2 regions of the Kosakonia sacchari SP1 genome follow, and region 1 is predicted to be linked to the other one. Evidence: predicted binding sites of a transcription regulator. Region 1 holds the regulator's gene; the other holds the start of a gene.

Region 1 (4,215 bases):
CTTACGTCACTGAAGCCTACCGTGACACGCTGCTGGCGCAGTTCCCACAAGCGCGAGCGCATGTGATTGCCGGTGCCGGCCATTGGGTTCATGCCGAGAAACCCGACGCGGTTTTGCGTGCTATTCGTCGCTATCTCGCTGAAAAGACAAATTGATTAAAAAGGCGGCGACTGGTCGTTTCAACGCGCCCGGTCGTTGGCGTGTCCGTTGTGCTGATGTATGATGGCGCGCTATTCAGCCCGGGCGCGCCGCCCGATTGCTTGTTTTTCCCGTAGTATGCTTAGACCATGGCTAAAGAACAAACGGACCGTACGACACTAGATCTGTTCGCGAATGAGCGTCGCCCGGGACGGCCGAAGACAAACCCGCTCTCGCGCGATGAACAATTGCGCATCAACAAACGCAATCAGCTAAAACGCGATAAAGTTCGTGGGCTTAAGCGTGTCGAATTAAAACTCAACGTGGAAGCCGTCGATGCGTTAAACGAGCTGGCGGAAGCGCGTGATATGAGCCGCAGCGAGCTTATCGAAGAGATGCTGCTGGCGCAGCTGAAGGCATTGCGCGGCTAGCGAATCCTCCGAAACATCATCGAAATAACACTTTCATGTGTCATACAGTGCAGTCCGACGCGATAGCAGTTTCCGCGTGCTTCCCTGTTCTGCTATGATTGCCCTTATCTGTAGGCGTAGCGCCACCACCATACTCATTAAGTTTCAAGAGGTTATTTTACTCATGGCAATTACAGGCATTTTCTTCGGCAGCGACACCGGCAACACCGAAAACATCGCGAAAATGATTCAGAGTCAGCTTGGTAAAGACGTTGCCGACGTACATGACATTGCCAAGAGCAGCAAAGAAGATATCGAAGGGTATGACATTCTGTTGCTCGGCATTCCTACCTGGTACTATGGTGAAGCGCAGTGCGACTGGGATGACTTTTTCCCGACGCTGGAAGAGATCGACTTTAACGGTAAATTAGTTGCGCTGTTCGGCTGTGGCGACCAGGAAGATTACGCGGAATATTTCTGCGATGCGCTGGGCACCATTCGCGATATCATCGAACCGCGCGGCGCGACCATTGTTGGTCACTGGCCGACTGCGGGCTACCATTTTGAAGCCTCTAAAGGTCTGGCGGACGATGACCACTTCGTTGGCCTGGCGATTGACGAAGACCGTCAACCTGAGCTGACTTCCGAACGCGTTCAAAAATGGGTAAAACAGGTTCGCGAAGAGTTGCACCTGGACGATATCCTTAATGCCTGAGTTTTTTACGGCGTAATCTGTGGATTGCGCCGTATTAATAGATAAAAGCAATGGAAATAATTGCTACAAATTTTTAACTTTTTTATCCATCGCTGTACAATGAGCCCTGCTAAACTGGGTGCCGCCGTAAAGGACTTTGCTGGCGACACCACGTTTTATAAGCTTACTTTACTTGAGGGCTTGCAGTTTTCATCCAGCCATGGCAGTTCTATAATGAGACGCATTACCCCAGGTGCATTCCTTATAACTTCCGCTAAGGAAGTGAATCGTATAGCAACAGGACAGATTCCGCATGACTGACAACAATACCGCATTAAAGAAGGCCGGCCTGAAAGTCACGCTTCCTCGGTTAAAAATCCTTGAAGTGCTTCAGGAACCGGATAACCATCATGTCAGTGCGGAAGATTTATACAAACGACTGATCGACATGGGCGAAGAGATCGGACTGGCAACGGTTTACCGTGTACTGAACCAGTTTGACGACGCCGGGATTGTGACCCGTCATAACTTCGAAGGCGGCAAGTCCGTTTTTGAACTGACTCAGCAACATCACCACGATCACCTGATCTGCCTCGATTGCGGCAAGGTGATTGAATTCAGTGATGACTCCATTGAAGCGCGTCAGCGTGAAATCGCCGCGAAACACGGCATTCGCCTGACTAACCACAGTCTTTACCTTTACGGTCACTGCGCCGAAGGTGACTGCCGCGAAGATGAACACGCGCACGACGCGAAATAACAGCTTTTGAAGCCTAAAAAGCCAACCTGACGGTTGGCTTTTTTTTGCCTGCAATACTGGCAAAAAAGAAAAACCCGGCAAGCTCGCGCCGCCGGGTGTAATCACTGCCTCACATTACGCTTTTACGCTGTCGACACGGCTAAAGCGTTTACCGTCCGGGCTGACGGTTCGCACCTGCACTTCCCCGCTCACTTGCGGACGCGCTTTATCGTCGTAGCGCTGCCAGTTTTTGCCGCCGTCGGTTGAAAACTCAACCACCATGCCTGGGAAGCTGGTATTGGCTTCAAGTTTTCCACCCACCACGCGCGCGCCCGGTACTGGCAGGCGGTAATGAACACCAGCCTTATCCAGTTTCGCCAGTTCGCGATGACCTAACAGGTTCGCAAAGCGTTGCCAGTCACGTTCCAGCGCTTTCACATCTACCAGATGTGTCTCACCGCCTTTGTATTCACGTCCGGCTTTGTAATCCTGCTCCCAGCCCGCGCGATGCCATGCACGTTCAGCCACCGAAACCATACGCGGATAAATCATGTACTCCATCTGGTTATCGGTGCGCACCACCTCGCTCCACAGCTGCGCAGAAAGGCCATACGCGCCCGGCCACGGTTTGTCGGATTTCGCGCTAAACGGGTTGCCATCACGATCGAGCGAGGTTTCCGCGTTCTGCGGCATGTTGTCCGGGGCGAAACTGAAAATCTTACGTTCATCGCTAAAACGCGTACCCCAGTAGTAACCGCTTTCGGCCGGGTTGACCTCATTCGGGAAATCGAGATAAACGTAATCAGGGTTAGAGACCACAACGCGGAAGCCTTTGTTCGCCCAGTCATTCACCGAGTCAAAACCGCCCCAGTAGAGCGTATCCCAGAAGTTAACATTGACATGATCGGTGGCGAACACCGACGCGTCTTTGGCATCTTTCAAACCGTCCTGCCACGCCTGCATCGTGTCAATGCCGTGCGCTTTCACCAGCTTGCTGACCTCAACGCCAAAATAGCTGGAGAGATGTTCCACGTCGGCAACTTTGCCCTCTTTGATCATCGCCTGGCAGGCTTGCGATTTCGCCCACGGCTTATCCTGATTGCTCTGATCAATAATGCCTTTGCCCGCTTCCGGTTTTTTCTGATCCGTATAACCGGCGCCCAGATAGATGTTTTTCGCTTCGTCACCGCCAAAATGCCAGGTATTCAGCGGCAGCCCGGCTTCTTTATGCATCTGCTGGATTTCACCAATCACTTTGTCTACGAAGTTACGCGACGAATCAAGGCACGGATTGAGATAACCAGTGCGGTTATAGAACTGCACACCGGTGGTGTTCGATGTATCAGTGGGATCCAGCAGACGATATTGATTTGCCTCTTTCTCTTTGCCTGCTTTCATCAGGCGATCGTAACGCGCTTCCATCGAGATCACCGCTGCACGCGCATGAGCTGGCATATCGATTTCCGGGATCACTTCGATTTGTCGCGCTTTGGCGTATTTGAGGATTTCGATGTAATCGGCACGGCTGAAGTGACCGCTACCGTTGTTATTACTGTCCGGTCCGGAACCGAGCTGCGGCAACAGGCACGTTTTCTCACTCAGATCATGACAACGCTTACTGCCGATATCGGTCAGTTCCGGCAGGCCGGGGATCTCAATGCGCCAGCCTTCATCATCCGTAAGATGGAAATGGAATTTGTTCAGTTTGTATGCCGACATCTGATCTAACAGGCGCAGTACCGCCGCTTTACTGTGGAAGTTGCGACCAACATCCAGCTGGATGCCGCGATAATCAAAACGCGGTGCATCTTTCGCTTCAAGCGCGGCAATCTTCATCTCGCCCGTAGCAGGAACGAGCGACAGCAGCGATTGCAGACCGTAGAACACGCCCGCTTGATCGTAGCCGGTCACCACGGTTTCTTTCGCGCCAATATGCAGACGGTACGCGCCAGACACCGCCTCATCGCCGCTAAAGGTGTTGCTGGCAATTTCAGTCCGTAGCGGATAATTGCCCTCTTTCACGCCCAGTAATGCAAAACGTGATTTCACCGCATCTTGTGCATCGGCACTCAGCGCGGAGAGATCCAGCTTCACGCCCTTACTCAGGTCGACATCCTGCCCGTGGATGTTAACGTGCTGTGGCGTTGGCACAATCTGGCCACGCAGCGACGCGAGATTTAGCGTTTTCACATCGCTATTTTTCTCAAAGCGCGCCTCAGCAGTCATCAGGATAT
Region 2 (4,215 bases), 1.8 Mb from region 1:
CAGTTTTACGCGTAGCCAGCAGGCTGACATCCACCCGGCTTCTGGCGCGACGAAGGGCGCTAATGACCACCACGTTAAACAGCAGAACCGCCAGAATACAGGTCAGGCTGTAGACCGGGTGCTCGCTGAAGGTCGCCGTCTGGTAAAAGAGCGTGGCGAGCGAGTAAGCGATATTCAGCCCCCACAGCACCGAGAAACCCATCCAGCCACGGCTGGATTCGCGGGCGATAGCGCCCATCGCGGTGATACACGGTACGTAAAGCAGCACAAAAATCAGATAGCTGTAAGCGGCTGCCGCACTGCCGAATTTTTCGCTCATCACGCCCATGGTGCCGGTCGCCATTTCGCCGTCGCCTTTGCTGGCTTCGATTGGGTTAGCCAGTACGCTCAGGCTGAATGTCTCTTTCACGCTTTTCGCCGTATCTTCCAGAGCGGCAATCAGCTCACCCGCCAGGCTGAATTCCGCTGGGTTAAAGGCTTCCTGCTCAATATTTTCCGCGGTGTAAAGCGAGTTCAGCGTACCGACGACCACCTCTTTCGCCATTGCGCCCGTAACAAGACCCACGGTGGCTTGCCAGTGGTCGCCATGCACGCCAATCGGCTCCAGCAGCGGGGTAAAGACGCGGCTGACAGAGGCCAGCGCAGATTCATCAATTTTGTGTACGGTACGACCATCCAGCGAGAAGCTGTTCATCGCGCTGAGGAAAATGCTGACAATGATAATCACTTTACCCGCGCGGATGACAAAGCCTTTCAGACGCTGCCAGGTTTGCAGCAACAGGCTTTTCAGATGCGGCACGTGATACACCGGTAGTTCCATCACAAACGGCGATGCTTCGCCGCGCAGCAGCGTATGTTTCAGCACCAGACCAGTAAGGATCGCCATCACGATACCAATCACATACAGCGAGAAGACGGTGAGCGCTCCCTGCTGACCGAAAAAGGCAGCAGCGAAAACCGCGAAGATGGCCAGACGCGCGCCGCAGGACATAAACGGCGCCATCATAATGGTGATCAGACGTTCACGCGGCGCGTCTAATGTACGCGCGCCCATCACCGACGGAACGTTACAGCCAAAGCCGACAATCAGCGGTACGAAAGATTTGCCCGGCAGCCCCAGCGATTGCATCAGGCGGTCCATCACAAACGCGGCGCGTGCCATGTAACCGGAATCTTCAAGAAAGGACATAAACAGGTACATCATGCCGAGCTGTGGCACCAGCGGCAGCACGGTATTCACGCCGCCGCCAAGCCCTTGTGCCAGAAATACGGTCAGCCATTCCGGGAAGTGCAGCGTATAACCCAGCCACTGAATACCATGAATAAATATGGCTACCGAGCCCGCGTCGAAAATCGGCTGGAATGCGCCGCCGATGTTAATGGCAAACAGAAACATCAGATACATGACGAACAAAAAGATCGGCAAGCCCAAAAAGCGGTTAATGATGATGCGGTCAACCGCGGCGGTGAACTGGCTTGGCTCGGCGGTGAGCGTGTTGCTGACGGTATCGCAAATCGCCGCAATCGACTGATAGCGCGCATCAGCAATGTGCAGCGCAGGGTCGTCCATTTCCGCTCCCAGACGTGCGAGCGAGGCAGCCAGTTGTTGTTCGCTGACGCCAGAGTTGGCGCGGCTGTAAATATCACCTTCGAGCATTTGCAGGCCCATCCAGCGACGTTGCTGCAACGGCACATCATCGGCCATTTGCTGTGCCAGCGCGTCTGCTTCGCGGGAAAGGGGCTGGGCGTAATGCACCAGTTCTATGTTGTCGTTGTGTTGGTGACGATCGACAGCCATTTTCAGCGCTTCAATCCCGCGACCACGCGTGGAAACCAGCGGGATCACCGGGCAGCCCAGGCGCGCGGCAAGGCCGTCGATATCAATGCGGACTTTCTGTTTTTCGGCGATATCCAGCATGTTGAGGGCGATGATGCACGGTACGCCCAGCTCCAGCAATTGCAGCGTCAGGTAGAGGTTGCGCTCCAGGTTGGATGCATCGACCACGTTAATCACCAGATCGGCATCACCGCTTAAAATGTAGTGGCAGGCGATTTGCTCATCGAGCGATGTTTGCGCGGAAATGGTGGTGAGCGAATAGGTGCCGGGAAGATCGACAAGCGTCACCTGGTGGTCAGTGGTGTTGAACTGTCCCTCTTTGCGCTCAACGGTTACGCCGGACCAGTTTCCCACTCGCTGACGCGCGCCGGTGAGCTGATTAAATAACGTTGTCTTGCCAGAATTCGGGTTACCAATTAAGCCAATGGTCAATTTTTTCATTTTTACTTAGCACTCTTTGTAACGACTGGCCGATTAACGAGATACCGCTTCCAGTTCGAGGAACGCGAGATCTTTTTTCCGTAACACTAAATTAACGCGGCGGGTTTCAATATGAATAGGGTCACCCAAAGGGGCGACGCGCACCACATTAAAAGAGGAGCCGGGCAACATCCCTAATGACAGGAGTTTTTGTCGCCAGGCCGGGCTTATTTCTTGAGAGAAACCGGTAATTTTCCACGCGCTGTCAGGAGAGAATTGCATAGAGCCTACTTATTTACGCTGCGAGCCAAGAGTTATCACGCGCCGTCTGGCGCACTGTTCATCATCGAAGGGGTGGAGAAATAATCTACTGAACCAATGATAATGAGAATAGTTTTTATCATCAATCATAAAAATGCGTTTGTCGGGGGCAGAATTGATAATTTGATTCTCTTTTGACGTAGCTCAAAAATTTGTAGAGTTGTGAATTCCCGCTGCAAAAGGAAGAAATATTACCGGCAGGTTAAAAAGATAATTTTTATTTTACAAAGTTTATGCGTGTTTAATATTTGTAATATGCACCGCGCAAGAAAAATAACGCAGATACCAATAGCCTAATTAAATATTGGGCGTGATTAGTTAATAATTTTGAATAGTAAATAACAGGCGAAATAACGAGTTAATTGCATTTCTTTCATTAATCGACAGTTTTAATTGGGACTTTTTCGAATGTGTTTGCAAAAAATACCCCTCCCGGTGAAGGGAGGGGTAAAGATTAACGTTTTTTACCCATTGCCGCAGCGAGAGCATCCATCATCGCACTGTTGCCGCTCGGCTGGCTGTCGCGACCGCGTGGTGCTTTCGCCGGGCGCGCAGCATTACGATTGCCGTTATCGCGGTTGCTGCTGTTGCCGTTGCCACGACGAGTACTGGTGTCGCCTGGCTGCTCGTCCAGACGCATGGTCAACGCGATTCGTTTGCGCTGTAAATCCACTTCGAGCACTTTAACCTTCACGATATCGCCCGCTTTCACCACGGTATGCGGGTCTTCGACGAACTTATCCGCCAGCGATGAAATGTGCACCAGACCATCCTGATGCACGCCGATATCAACGAAAGCGCCAAAGTTAGTCACGTTGGTTACCGCGCCTTCGAGCACCATGCCCGGCAGCAGGTCATTCATCGTTTCCACGCCTTCGGCGAAAGTCGCGGTTTTAAACTCAGGACGCGGGTCGCGCCCCGGTTTCTCCAGCTCTTTGATGATGTCAGTCACCGTCGGTACACCGAACTGTGCATCAGTAAAATCACTGGCTTTCAGTTTGCGCAGCTCCGCGCTGTTGCCCATCAGATCGCGCAGTGACTGCTCGGTTGCCGCCAGAATACGTTCCACCACCGGGTAGGTTTCCGGGTGAACGGTGGAGGCGTCCAGCGGGTTGTCACCATGGTTAATACGCAGGAAGCCCGCGCACTGCTCAAAGGCTTTCGGCCCCAGACGGCTCACTTTCAGCAACTGCTGGCGGTTCAGGAACTGACCGTTCTCATCACGCCAGGCGACAATATTCTGCGCCATCATGCGGGTTAAACCGGCGACGCGCGTTAGCAGTGGCACAGAGGCAGTATTCAGATCAACGCCGACGGCGTTTACGCAATCCTCGACCACTGCATCCAGTTTGCGCGCCAGTTGCGTCTGGCTGACATCGTGCTGGTACTGGCCGACACCGATAGATTTCGGATCGATTTTCACCAGTTCCGCCAGCGGATCCTGCAAACGACGAGCAATGGAGACCGCGCCGCGCAGTGAAACATCCAGATCCGGGAATTCGAGCGCTGCCAGCTCGGAAGCGGAATAAACCGATGCGCCCGCTTCGCTGACAATCACTTTCTGCGCGGTCACTTTCGGGAACTGTTTCTGCACATTAAGGTAGAAGCGTTCCGTCTCGCGCGAGGCGGTGCCGTTA

The links. The regulator Fur, encoded in region 1, represses iron uptake genes when iron is present. The targets are predictions, from matches to a motif close to ATAATAATGAGAACNACTATCAA.
Region 2: a site for Fur is predicted at 2,636-2,658, ahead of feoA (ferrous iron transporter A). Genes of this name have one in related genera too.

What each region holds. Positions count from the first base shown of each region.
Region 1 is NZ_CP007215.2:3,416,956-3,421,170, forward strand. It holds gene ybfF (esterase) at 1-155, shown strand, start outside; gene ybfE (LexA regulated protein) at 288-569, shown strand; gene fldA (flavodoxin FldA) at 733-1,263, shown strand; gene fur (ferric iron uptake transcriptional regulator) at 1,556-2,002, shown strand; gene C813_RS39205 (beta-N-acetylhexosaminidase) at 2,117-4,215, opposite strand, start outside.
Region 2 is NZ_CP007215.2:351,139-355,353, forward strand. It holds gene feoB (Fe(2+) transporter permease subunit FeoB) at 1-2,278, opposite strand, end outside; gene feoA (ferrous iron transporter A) at 2,312-2,539, opposite strand; gene C813_RS24585 (Tex family protein) at 3,033-4,215, opposite strand, start outside.